Regions from separate parts of the Mesorhizobium sp. J8 genome, predicted to be linked through region 3. Evidence: riboswitches for the same ligand, from Rfam matches in the RefSeq annotation. Region 3 holds a riboswitch; each other region holds the start of a gene.
What was found. A riboswitch is a leader RNA that binds a small molecule or an ion and turns the genes downstream of it on or off. The one in region 3 is predicted to bind cobalamin.
Positions count from the first base shown of each region.

Region 1 (3,263 bases), 460 kb from region 3:
ATTCTCCGGCCGAACGGTATGTTGGTCCACTGCCTGCTCGCACGTGGCCAATCCCATGCGTTTTCGACAGAGCCTTGCAACAGACCCTTCAAACAAATTTGCAGAGTCTTAGCAGTTCCAAGTCGCTGTGAATGGTAGGCCTATGTTCACGATCTGGTTGAAATCAAAGTCGCTAGGGGGCCGCTTGTTCTCCTACCGCGATCTATCGGAACCTCGGCCGTGACGAGCCTGAATTCACCTGGGAGAGGACCGGCGGAGCCAACGACTTGCGGCGCGACGCAGGAGTCGCAGCCCGGAGGGACTCCACGCCAGATAATCTGCGCTCGAAACGCCCACACCAGCCGGCCGAACCCGCGCCCGTTCGTGCCAGAGATCTTGCTGCCGGAATATGACGTGCTCTGCATCGGCAATGCCATTGTCGATATCATCGCCCAATGCGACGAAGCCTTCCTGGAGGCCAATGGCATCGTTAAGGGCGCGATGAACCTCATCGACACAAGCCGCGCCGAGCTGCTCTACAGCCGCATGGGGCCCGCCATCGAGGCTTCGGGCGGCAGTGCCGGCAACACGGCGGCGGGCGTGGCGAGCTTCGGTGGCCGCGCCGCCTTCTGCGGCAAGGTTTCGAACGATGCGCTCGGCGACATCTATACCCACGACATCCACGCCCAGGGCGTGGCCTTCGACACCAGGCCGCTCCAGGGCGAACCGCCGACGGCGCGCTCGATGATCTTCGTCACGCCGGACGGCGAGCGCTCGATGAACACCTATCTCGGCGCCTGCGTCGAGCTCGGACCGGAGGATGTTGAGGCAGACAAGGCCGCCGGCGCCAAGGTCACCTATTTCGAGGGCTATCTGTGGGATCCGCCACGCGCCAAGAAAGCAATCCGGCAGACCGCGCGGCTGGCACATGCGGCCGGGCGCGAAGTCTCCATGACGCTGTCGGATTCCTTCTGTGTCGACCGCTATCGCGATGAATTCCTGGAGCTGATGCGTTCGGGCAAGGTCGACATCGTTTTCGCCAACAGCCACGAGATCAAGTCGCTCTACCAGACCTCCTCCTTCGAGAACGCGCTGGCGGCGATACGCAAAGATTGTAGAATAGCCGCCGTGACCCGTTCGGAAAAGGGTTCGGTGATCGTGCGCGGCGACGAGACGGTTACCATCCAGGCCATGGAGACCAGGGGACTGGTCGACACAACCGGCGCCGGTGACCTCTATGCCGCGGGCTTCCTCTACGGCTACACGACCGGGCGCAGCCTTAAAGATTGCGGTGATCTCGGCTCGCTGGCGGCCGGCCTGGTGATCCAGCAAATCGGTCCGCGGCCGCGCCAGAATCTGCGCCGCGAAGCCGAGCAGGCTGGACTGCTTCAGGGGCGTGCCAAGAAATAGCTGCCCTGCTCCCGGTAAAAGCTGCCTTACCGAAGACAGGCAAATCGAAATGTCCCATTTCCCATCTCCTTTCGTAGAGTGCGGTTTCCCCCTGGCGCTTTTAATTGCAGGAACTCAGAGATGAGCTGGCGCCATTTGACAGGGCAGTTCAGGCAATCTTGATATCAGTCGGCGTGCCGATGCCCACATTCGCGTCCTGCAGTATGCGATTAGCCACGCAATTGTGCTGGCGGCGCCCTGCCCTCACGCCCGATAGGTCCAACCAAAACCGGCTCGGTCCGGCACACCTCCGAACAGCGCCCATTTGCTGATTTGGCCAGTCACCGGCAGCGGCAAGCAATGGCTTCATCTAGCCAGTCTGCCCTACCGAGTGCCGAAATGAACATGTTGACGATCAAACCCTTCCTTTGTTGCTCCTGCACGACTCTCCGAAAATAGCCCATCATTACAAGCGACATTCGCATAATGACATAAACATTTCTTTATGCGGCGTTGACAGACAGCACCCCTTGTGATTGTCTGGGTCACCGTGGTTCTCCGTACGGCGTTGCCGCAGCGGAGCTAAGAGGGAAGCCGGTGCGATGCCGGCGCTGCCCCCGCAACTGTTAGCGGCGAGCCAATCCCACTCATGTCACTGAGGCGAACGCCTCGGGAAGACGGGTAAAGGCTATGACCCGCGAGCCAGGAGACCTGCCACGGCGAACCATTGTCCACGGGCGGGGTGTCTCGGTGGGCCGCGGCAGCTTGGCGTTTCGGGTCGGGCTATTGGCGCCCTCCTTGTCCCACGCCCCAACTATCGGGGTATGGCATGACTGTCTCTCAGCAAATTCCTGTAGCAACGCTCGGTGTCCCACGAATCGGTCGTCGGCGAGAATTGAAATTCGCGCTTGAAAGTTATTGGTCCGGAAAATCTTGTGGCGCCGAGCTTCTCACGATGGCGAAGGCGCTCCGTGCCGCTAGCTGGGAGGAGCAGCATGATCGCGGCGTTTCGAAAATCCCGTCCAACGACTTCTCGCTCTACGACCATGTACTCGACACCGCAGCCATGGTCGGCGCCGTGCCGTCCCGATATGCTTGGAACGGGGGCGAGGTCCCACTCGATACCTATTTCGCCATGGCCCGCGGCGGCCAAGCTCAGACGGAGCATTGTGGATGCGCTCGTCACCAGCATGCTGATGGACACAGCTTAACCGCGATGGAAATGACCAAATGGTTTGATACCAATTATCACTACATCGTGCCGGAACTCGAGGATAATCAGACGTTTACCCTCTCGTCGACGAAACCCATTGATCACTTCCTCGAGGCTAAGGCGTTGGGCATTCACACACGCCCAGTCATCCTTGGACCGGTCACTTTTCTCAAGCTGGCGAAGTCACGTGCCGAAGGATTCAACACCATCGCGCTCCTGCCACGGCTTTTGCCCGTCTACGAGGAACTCCTGCGGACGTTGAAGCTCGCGGGAGCCGATTGGCTACAGATCGACGAGCCGGCGCTTGTGCTGGATCTAAACCCGAACGAACGAGCTGCGTTTGAATTTGCCTATGGGCAGCTGTCGACGGTGGCGCCCGAGCTGAAGATCATGCTGGCTACCTATTTCGGGCCGTTGGGAGATAATCTCGAGACCGCGATTTCTCTGCCGATAGCCGGGCTGCATCTAGACCTCGTGCGCGCTCCCGAGCAGTTGGAAACGGTTGGTCGCCTCGCACCTAAGGATCTGGTGCTTTCGCTTGGCCTGATCGACGGCCGCAATGTCTGGCGCGCGAACCTCACTGCCATTCTCGACCGAATCAAGCCGGTCGTCGCCGGCTGGCCCCTGGCCCGCGTCGAGATAGCGCCTTCCTGCTCGATGCTGCATGTGCCGATCGATCTGC
Region 1 is NZ_AP024109.1:1,672,108-1,675,370, reverse strand. Features, by position in the region: gene MJ8_RS07590 (adenosine kinase) at 379-1,389, shown strand; cobalamin riboswitch at 1,903-2,102, shown strand; gene metE (5-methyltetrahydropteroyltriglutamate--homocysteine S-methyltransferase) at 2,198-3,263, shown strand, end outside.
Region 1: it holds a riboswitch for cobalamin, as region 3 does, so the genes downstream of both, metE (5-methyltetrahydropteroyltriglutamate--homocysteine S-methyltransferase) here and bluB (5,6-dimethylbenzimidazole synthase) in region 3, are expected to answer to the same signal.

Region 2 (3,263 bases), 2.2 Mb from region 3:
GGGTTCAACGACCCTCGCCCGGCAGGGGTTCCGGATCGTCGCCACCTTGCGCGGGTGCTTTCGCGAACCGGCCTGCTGCAGATCGATTCCGTGAGCGCCGTGGTGCGCGCGCACTACATGCCGCTCTATTCGCGCCTCGGCTCCTACCCGCTGTCGCTGCTTGATAACGCGGCCGTCACCCGCAAGCGCGCAGTTTTTGAATATTGGGCGCACGAGGCCTCGTTCCTGCCGGTTGAGACCTATCCCTTGATGCGCTGGCGCATGCAGCGCGCCGAGCAGGGCGACGAGATGTATCTCGGCCTGGCGAAATGGGGCCGTGAGCGCAAGGCGATGATCGACGAGATCTATAGAGAGGTCGTCGAGCGCGGGCCGATCGCCGCCTCCGGCATCGAGGGCCACAAGGGCAATGGCGGCTGGTGGGGCTGGAGCGAGGCCAAGCACGCTTTCGAATGGCTCTTCTGGGCCGGGCGCATCACCACTGCCTACCGGCGCGGCTTCGAACGCTACTATGATCTGCCGGAGCGCGTTTTGCCGCAGGCCGTGCTAGACCTGCCCGTGCCCTCGGTCGAGGACGCCCATCGCGAATTGCTGCGCATCTCGGCGCGCGCCCACGGCGTCGCCACCTATGGCGACCTGCGCGACTATTTCCGCCTCGCGCCGGGCGACACGAAGGACCGCATCGAGGAGCTGGTCGAGACCGGCGACTTGCTGCCGGTGAAGGTCGAAGGCTGGGACAAAACAGCCTATCTCCATAAGGACGCCCGCTTCCCGCGCCGGATCGAGGCGCGCGCCCTGCTTGCGCCCTTCGATCCAGTGGTTTTCGAACGCACCCGGACGGAAAAACTCTTCAATTTCCGCTACCGCATCGAGATCTACACGCCGGCGGAAAAGCGCCAGTATGGTTATTACGTGCTGCCCTTCCTGCTCGGCGACCGCATCGTCGCCCGCGTCGACCTGAGGGCCGACCGTCCGGCCAGCGTGCTGCGCGTCCATGCCGCTTATGCCGAGCCCGGTGCTCCCGCCGAAACCGCCGCCCAGCTGTTCGACGAACTGAAGCAGATGCAGGCATGGCTTGGCTTAGAGGCGATCGAAGTGACGCCGGCCGGAGACCTCGGACCGGCGCTGGCCGACATCAAGGTGTCGTAGCCGCGCGTTGACAGGCGCCTAGCCGTAAGCCTAAATCCTGACCCAGACGGTCTTCTCCCGGCAAAGGGAGGAGCCAAGAGGGAATGCGGTGCGGGCCGAAAACCCAAATCCGCGGCTGTCCCCGCAACTGTAAGCGACGAGCCTCGGCCGAAAACCACTGGGGTGTTCCCGGGAAGGCGGCATCTGAGGCGACGACCCGCGAGCCAGGAGACCTGCCGTCTGAGACTTTAAGTATCCGAATGCCCGGCGGGTTTTCCGGGCAAGGAGCCTGGTTTTGGATCGCAACGGCAGTTCCCCGGCAAATAATGCGGACAGTTCGTCCGAACGCGATGACGCGCTGGCCGGCGTGACGGTCATCGTCTGTTCCTCCTGTCGTGACGAGGGCGGCTCGGACGCCCATCCGCGCGCCGGCGCCCTGCTGGCCGAAGACACGCGCCGTGCCGCCTCGAGCGAAAATATCTGCATCCGCACCGTCGAATGCCTCGGCAACTGCAAGCGCCGGCTGAGCGCCGCGCTGCTGCGCGACGGCTGCTGGAGCTATGTCTTCGGCGACCTGGACACCACCAGCGGCGCCGACCTCGTCGCCGGCGCAAAGCTCTTCGCCACCTCGACCGACGGCCTGATCCCCTGGCGCGGCCGACCCGATTCCCTCAAGCGCGGCCTGGTTGCCCGCATCCCTCCCCTCGACATGCTGAAGGACTGACCATGAACGCTTCCGTTTCCCGCGTGCCCTGCACCGTCGTCACCGGCTTCCTCGGCGCCGGCAAGACCACGTTGATCCGCAACCTGCTCGAAAACGCCAAGGGCAAGCGGCTGGCGATCATCGTCAACGAGTTCGGCGATGTCGGCATCGATGGCGAGATCCTGAAGGGGTGCGGCGTCGACACCTGCCCGGAGGAAAACATCGTCGAGCTCGCCAATGGCTGCATCTGCTGCACCGTCGCCGACGATTTCGTGCCGGCGCTCGACCAGATCCTGTCCCGCACGCCGAAGGTCGACCACATCCTGATCGAGACCTCCGGCCTCGCTCTGCCGAAGCCCTTGGTGCAAGCCTTCCAATGGCCGACCGTGAAGAGCCGCGTCACCGTCGACGGCGTCGTCGCCGTGGTCGACGGCCCGGCGCTGGCCGACGGCCGCGTCGCCTCCGACATGGACGCGCTTCAGGCGCAGCGCGCCGCGGACGATTCGCTCGACCATGACGATCCGGTCGAGGAGGTGTTCGAGGACCAGATCGCCTGCGCCGACCTGATCATCCTGTCGAAGAGCGATTTGATGGATGCGGCGGGCGCTGAGCGCGCCAACGCCGTCATCGGCGAACATATCGCGCGCGCCGTGAAAGTCGTGCCGACCGCGCAGGGCAAGGTCGATGCTTCGGTGCTGCTCGGCCTCGGTCTCGCCGTCGAAGACGATATCGAGAACCGCAAGACCCATCACGACGACGAGCTCGATCACGAGCACGACGATTTCGATTCCTTCGTCGTCGATATCCCGTCGATCGCCAATCCCGACGAGCTGGCAAAGCGCGTCGCCCTTGCCGCCGAGCAGGAGAACGTGCTGCGCGTCAAAGGCTTCGTCGAGGTCGGCGGCAAGCCGATGCGGCTCCTCCTGCAGGCCGTCGGCCCGCGCGTCAATCATTATTACGACCGCGCCTGGACGGCTGAGGACGACCGCCGCTCGCGACTCGTCGTCATCGGCCTCAAAGGGCTGAACCGCCCGGCGATCGAGCGTATCCTCGCCGGCTGAGGCAATCCGGACCGCGATGCATATCCTCACCACCACATCCGCTTCGCTCGACGATCTCGCCGAGCCGATCGACCTCAGGCAGACGCCTGCGGATGTGGTGGCGCTGTCCTTCACCGACAGCGACCTCGCCGGCCTGGCCGCCGCCTGGAAGGCCGGTGCTGCGCGGCTGCCGTCAATGCGGCTGGCGGCGCTGCGCGACCTGCGTCATCCGATGTCGGTGGACCTGTGGATCGACAGCGTCGCCCGCCACGCCAAGGTCATCCTCGTGCGCATCCTCGGCGGCTATGACTGGTGGCGCTATGGCTGCGACCAGCTCGGCGCGATCGCGCGCGAGCGCGGCATAAAGCTCGCGCTGCTGCCCGGCGAAAGCCATG
Region 2 is NZ_AP024109.1:4,320,073-4,323,335, forward strand. Features, by position in the region: gene MJ8_RS20755 (winged helix-turn-helix domain-containing protein) at 1-1,146, shown strand, start outside; cobalamin riboswitch at 1,177-1,381, shown strand; gene MJ8_RS20760 (DUF1636 family protein) at 1,421-1,849, shown strand; gene cobW (cobalamin biosynthesis protein CobW) at 1,852-2,889, shown strand; gene cobN (cobaltochelatase subunit CobN) at 2,906-3,263, shown strand, end outside.
Region 2: it holds a riboswitch for cobalamin, as region 3 does, so the genes downstream of both, MJ8_RS20760 (DUF1636 family protein) here and bluB (5,6-dimethylbenzimidazole synthase) in region 3, are expected to answer to the same signal.

Region 3 (3,263 bases):
TTGCCGTCGCGCGACAGCCTGATCTTCTCGACCTTGTCCTCGGCCGCTTTCAGCAACCGGTCGCAATGCGCCTTCAACGCCTCGCCGCGCTCATAGATCCTGATCGACTGATCGAGCGGGACGTCGCCGCGCTCCAGATCATCGACGATCTTCTCCAGCGCGTCGAGCGCCTGCTCGAAGCTCATCGCCTTGACGTCTTGGTTAGCTTCATCAGCCATCATTCATCCCTTCATCAGCCGCCCGACATGGGCGGCGACTGAAAATGCCAGTCCCTGCAGATCGTAGCCGCCTTCCAGCAGGCTGACGAGCCTGTTGGAGCTGTGGCGACCCGCGCGTTCCATCAACTGGCCGGTCGCCCAGTCGAAATCGTCCTCGGTCAGGTTGATCTCGGCCAGCGGATCGCGGTGATGCGCGTCGAAACCGGCGGAAATGATGATCAGGTCCGGCGCAAACGCGTCGATCGACGGCAGCACGCGCGACAGGAAAGCGTCGCGGAACAGGTCGCTGCCGGTCTGCGGCGCCAGCGGCGCGTTGACGATGTTGCCGGCCCCGGTCTCGCTCTTCGCGCCGGTGCCCGGATAAAGCGGCATCTGGTGCGTCGAGCAGTAGAGCACCGACGGATCGTCCCAGAAGATGTCCTGCGTGCCGTTGCCGTGATGGACATCCCAGTCGACGATGGCGACGCGCTCGGCCTGATGCCTCTTCTGCGCATAACGGGCGGCGATGGCCGCCGTGTTGAACAGGCAAAAACCCATTGCCGTGGTCTTTTCGGCGTGGTGGCCCGGCGGACGGGCGGCGACGAAGACGTTGGCGGCGCGGCCCTCGAAGACATCGTCGACCGCGGCGTTCGCCGCACCGATCGCCGTGACTACCGCCTGCCAGCTTTTCGGGCTGGCGCTGGTATCGGCATCGATCGAGACGATGCCGCTCTCAGGAATCGCCGCGCGCACGCGCTCGACGAAAGCCTCGGGGTGCGCGTAGAGGATGGTTTTCTCGTCGCCTTCCGGCGCCTTGACGCGGTCGAGCGCCGCAAACGCCTCGTCGTCCAGCACCCGCTCGATGGCGCGCAGGCGGTCGGGCCGCTCGGGGTGACCGGGCGGCGTGAGGTGTTCGAGGAAGATCGGGTGCGTGTAGAGACGTGTGGCCATGGCGCCTAATCTAGGCACCCGCGGCCGCAATGACCATGTTTGAAAAGCCGAATGGCTGGGGAAATTGCGCAAGCCCATGTCGTCCGCGCCATTGGCGGGTGCCCAACTTCGCGGTAAGGTCACTTCGCTGCCTGGTGCCCGCGACGCGGGAGAATCGGGAACACGGTTGAACTCCGTGGCGTGCCCAACGCTGTGAGGGGGACCGCGCCGGCAAACGCCACTGTCGATGACGGGAAGGCGCCGGGGCGGGACGATCCCGAGCCAGAAGACCGGCCCGGCAGACACGGTCTTCCGCTTGGTCAGGCGGAGGACTGCTTGTCGCAAGGGGAAAAGCGATGACGGCAGCAGCGATCGCCGCGAGCGGCGACGACTTTGACCAACTGGCGCGCGACGCGGTCTATCGGGCGATGTTCACCAGGCGTGACGTGCGCAGCCATTTTGTTCCCGACGACCTCGACGATTGCGTGCTGGCGCGGCTTCTCACCGCCGCGCATCATGCGCCGTCGGTGGGCTATATGCAGCCGTGGAATTTCATCGTCATCCGCGATGCCGAGCGGCGCAGACAAGTGCGCGATCTGTTCCTCGCCGCGCGCGAGCAGGAATTGCCGGCGATCGAGGCGGAGCGGCAGGCGCTATACCGGAAACTGAAGCTCGAAGGCATATGCGAAAGCGCGCTCAATCTCTGCATCACCTGCGACCGGCAGCGCTCGAAGGGTTCGCCGCTCGGGCGCTGGCACAATCCGGAGATGGATCTCTACAGCACGGTCTGCGCGGTGCAGAATTTCTGGCTGGCGGCACGCGCCGAGGGTGTCGGCGTCGGCTGGGTGAGCATCATCGAAACGGAGGCGCTGAAGCGGCTTCTGTCGATCCCGGAGCATGTCACGCCGATCGCCTATCTGTGCGTCGGCCGCGTCTCCGCCTTCGCCCCGAAGCCGGACCTCGAAGCGCATGGCTGGGGCAAGCGCCTGCCGCTGCCCGAACTGGTGATGAGCGAGACTTTTCGCGGCGCCGGCGAAGCGCCGCTCAAATCGGCGATCGCGAGTCTCGGTGCCGGGCCGTCGAAATCCTGAGCTGATCAAGCCGCTCGGGGCGTGTCCCAACGCGAGCCGCCGCCGAAGGAGCCGAGCGCCTTGTCGCGCAGTTCCCTGAATTTGGACGAGGCCTCGGCGAGCCGCGTGTCCCATTCGGGGCTGGGCGCCTGACCTTCGATGGCTTCGAAATAGACCTGCATCAAGGACGCGATGGCGAACGGCTCGATGAATGCTGCCTTGAAGGCCCAGGCAAAGACGATCGCCAGCACGAAGGCCCAGCCGGCCAATTGTCCGGGCATGACCCAGAGGATCGCCGCGGCGGGCGCCAGCATCAACAGGAAGATGACGAAGGACACGCCCCACATGATCACCGCCAGCCAGACGGCGTTCTTGACCATGTGCTTGCCGTTCTGGGCATAAAGCACGACGCCTTGCCGCGCCGTCTCGAAGGGCGAGCTCGAATTGATGCGGATGTTGTAGCCGAGGATGATCTCGTCGACATAGGTCAGCGAGATGCGGATGACCGTGTTGATGAAGCTGACGATGCCGCTCAGGCCCGGAATGGGCAGGAAGGCGGCGATGCCGCCGATCAGGCCGGTGATGGCGCGGATGGCGCCCTTGACCAGCTGGTCGACGACGAAAAGGATGTTGGCCTCGGCAAAGCGCTGGGTGACCACGTCCTTGGCATAGGCGATCTGGTTCTGGCCGTCGGGCACGTCATGGCCGTCGATCAGATGCACCATGACGGCGATATGACCCGCCTTCAGCACATAGAGGATGTATTCGCGGATCCAGTAGACGGCGATCGAGACGATTCCGAAGCCGACCACGCCGCCCCAGAGCGCGAAGGACATCGGGCCATCCGGATCGGTCGAGATGTGACCGACGCCGTAACCGACGCTGGCCCCTGTGCCGGTCGCCATGATGTAGGCGACCGTGATGCCGAAATAAACGATCATGCGAAAGACGATGAACGGCCATGTCCGCATCATGATGGACACCGACCGGCCAATGCTGAAGTCCCACATGGCCCGACTCTCCAAACCCCAAGAGATGGCGGTGGAGGATGCGCTCGCCCTGCTGA
Region 3 is NZ_AP024109.1:2,128,773-2,132,035, reverse strand. Features, by position in the region: gene MJ8_RS09790 (exodeoxyribonuclease VII small subunit) at 1-218, opposite strand, end outside; gene MJ8_RS09785 (histone deacetylase family protein) at 222-1,148, opposite strand; cobalamin riboswitch at 1,264-1,441, shown strand; gene bluB (5,6-dimethylbenzimidazole synthase) at 1,484-2,218, shown strand; gene MJ8_RS09775 (hypothetical protein) at 2,224-3,207, opposite strand.

Region 4 (3,263 bases), 500 kb from region 3:
ACCGAGCAGCCGATCCTGACGCCACCGGCAATGATCGCGGCTTCCTTGAGCACGAATTCGCGCGCATGAAGACGGCGTTCGGTCTCGGGATAATTGGCCATATCCGGCGGCTCCTAAGGCAAGGCTCTCCTCGCCACGAGGCAGCACCATAGCAGCGAGGCGTTTCCGTTCCGTTAGCGATTGCTGAAACGGCAGGGTTCGTCTTCGCCGGCGGCCGCTCGTCGGCCGACGAGCGCTTTTCCAGCGCTATTTCGCGCGGGCGGCGACCCCGCTCGCATGCAGCGCCCAGCGGCGGCCGTCGCTGCGCAATTCGGTGAGCGACAGCGGTTCGATGTCGATCTTCCAGATCGCGGAGAGAGGCGCGCCCAGCACATGCACGATCGCGGCGCGGATCGGCACGGCATGGGTGAGCGCGATGGTGTGGCCGCTCTCGGCGGCCAAGCGCTCCATCAGCGCGACGCCGCGTCGGGCCACCGCGGCAAGCGACTCGCCGCCGTGGGGTGCGGCGTCCGGATCGGCAAGCCAGGCCGCCATGCCTTTCGGGTCCTCGGCCTGCACCTCCTTGAAGCCTTTGCCGGCCCACCGCCCGAAATCCTGCTCGCCAAGCAGCGGCTCGACCGTCGCGTCCAGGCCGAGCGCCTCGGCCGTTCTGCGCGCGGCAAGCGCCGGACTGGTCCAGACACGGTCGGCCCGGCGCAGCGACGAAGCGAGCACGCTTGCGTGATCGAGTGCCCACGGCTCCGGCGCCTCGTCACTCGGAAAGCGCCCCTTGCGCGTGGCCTGCGTCGCGCCGCTTGCGATCATCGTCAGGCGGGCGAACATCCCAAAACTCCGTGGTCCAGTGAAATTTCGGCCGCGCGAAGCCGCGTTGGCCATTACATGTCGTTGACAGGCGAACGAAGTGCTGACAAGTGTTTTAGCGCTATACGGGATTGGAAGCCGGTGCGAGTCCGGCACGGTCGCGCCACTGTGATCGGCACCAGCCGAAAGTCAGGCCTTATCTCGCAGCATCGTTGGATCAACGGGACGCAGCATCCCACAGGAGGTCAAAATGTCCGACACCACCTTCGCCCCGACCTACGGCCCGGTTGCGATTCCCGTTCGCGAGCTTCTGCCCTGGGCAATCTTCGCCGGCCTGATGCTGATGCTGATGATCTATTTCGTCGGCGCGGAAGAAGGCGCGACGTCGCTGATTAGGGGCACGGCGGTGCACGAGTTCGTGCATGACGGCCGCCACCTGCTCGGCTTCCCCTGCCACTAGGAGCGGTTCAGCGAAGGCTGAACCGTCCTAGGTTTTGGTCTGACGCAATTCCGGACGGAAAACCGTTGCACACTTTTCCTGGAATTGCTCTCGAGCAGTTCGGCATCGCTGATGCCGTTCTGAGTTTTGGTCTAACGCAATTCCGGGCGGAGAAACGCTTCGAATTTCTCCCGGGATTGCTCGAAGGGACTCTGGCATGGTCGGAAAACTGTTGCTGCGCGGCATGCTTGTCGGGCTGGTCGCGGGGATTCTGGCATTCGCCTTCGCCCGCGTCTATGGCGAGCCGCAGGTCGACAAGGCAATCGCCTTCGAGGAACAGCAGGCCCAGGCGGCCGGCGAGGCGCCGGAGCCCGAAATGGTCAGCCGCGCCACGCAGGCCGGCATTGGCCTAGCGACCGGCGTGCTGGTCTATGGCGCCGCTCTCGGCGGGCTGTTCTCGCTGGTCTTTGCCTATGCCTATGGCCGGCTGGGCTCGCTCGGCCCGCGCGGCACCTCGGCGCTCATCGCGCTGCTCGGATTCCTGTCCGTAGTCGTGGTTCCGAGCCTCAAATATCCGGCCAACCCGCCGGCGGTCGGCAATGCCGAAACGATCGCCTACCGCACCGAATTGTTCTTCATCATGATCGTGGTCTCAATCGCGGCGATGGTGGCGGCGGTCGGGCTGGCGCAGCGGCTTTGGAACAGGCTCGGCGCCTGGAATGCCTCGATCGTGGCTGGGCTCGCCTTCCTCGTCGTCTTCGCGCTGGTGAAGGCGGCCCTGCCCGACATCAACGAGGTGCCGGAGAACTTCTCGGCGACGGTGCTTTGGCAGTTCCGGGTCGCATCGCTCGGCATCCAGTTGGTGCTGTGGACCGTCGTCGGGCTCGGCTTCGGCGCGGCTGCCGAGCGCGTGGTCGCGTTGCGCGACCAGCGCGGGCCTGCCCGCCGCTACGCCTGAAATCGCATGCGTCGGCCGCCAAGGTTCCTCGCCCTGGCGGCCAATTTCCTTTTGGCGACCGCCCTGCTGGCAACGCCGGCCACATCCGCGCACGCTCATAGCGGCTCCTCGGCCCCACCTCCGCCCGGCATCCAGATCCCCAGCCTCACCCACGGCCAGATGGCGGTGATCGCGCGCTACCGCGGCGATATCCTCGACCTTGCCCAGCGCCAAACCCTGACCGACCCGACCTTCCGGCGGCTCTACAATCACGGCAATTTGCAATTCACCTACTGCCTGTGGGGGCTGATGCCGGGCAGCCTCGGCGACGAGGAGAGCCCGTTCAACGAATGCAGCCACGCCTATCTCGCCACCGCCAAGGCGCTGCTCGCCTATATGGCGACAATGCCCACAGCCGCAGGCGACGCGAAGGCGCTGATCTCCGACATCGATGCCGACATGGTGCGCAGCGGCGCCTCTTGGATCCTTTGTCAGTATAGCGGCGAGGCCTTCAGCACCGGTGCGGTCGTCGAGCCACGCTGGCGGAATGTGTTCTTGCACCTGCCGAGCCTGGCGGTGCTTCTCGCGACCATCGCAGCGCTGATCGGGGCCAGTTGGGCGGTCTTGGGCGGACCGCGAGCCCGCACAGCCTAGCCGAGGGCCTCGTGCTGGCGTAAGCATCGGCAATTGTCCGGCTCCCGGATTCGCAGTCGCCAGCCATGTTCGCCGCCGAAGCCTTCGCCGTCACCGCCGCCATGTGTAGCGCGCTGAGCTCCATGTTCCTCAGCGAGCTCAAGGGGCGCGTTCCCCTGCTCCAGCTTGCCCGGTGGCAGATGCTCGCGACTTTCGTGATGACCGGCTCGGTGTCGCTGGCGATCGGCGGCTGGCACACGATCGGACCAAGGGAGTTCTGGCTGCTTGCGGGATCGAGCTTCGCCGGCATCAGCATCGCCAGCACGACCTATTTCGCCACCATCTATTCGGTCGGCCCGCGCATCACGGCGCTGCTCTTCTCGCTCACCTCGCCTTTCGCGCTGGCGCTCGGTTATCTGGTGCTCGGCGAAACCGTCAGCCGCTGGCAGGCGC
Region 4 is NZ_AP024109.1:2,624,681-2,627,943, reverse strand. Features, by position in the region: gene MJ8_RS12235 (PilZ domain-containing protein) at 1-101, opposite strand, end outside; gene MJ8_RS12230 (histidine phosphatase family protein) at 247-822, opposite strand; adenosylcobalamin (AdoCbl) riboswitch at 908-1,051, shown strand; gene MJ8_RS12225 (CbtB domain-containing protein) at 1,052-1,261, shown strand; gene MJ8_RS12220 (CbtA family protein) at 1,458-2,198, shown strand; gene MJ8_RS12215 (hypothetical protein) at 2,205-2,831, shown strand; gene MJ8_RS12210 (DMT family transporter) at 2,897-3,263, shown strand, end outside.
Region 4: it holds a riboswitch for cobalamin, as region 3 does, so the genes downstream of both, MJ8_RS12225 (CbtB domain-containing protein) here and bluB (5,6-dimethylbenzimidazole synthase) in region 3, are expected to answer to the same signal.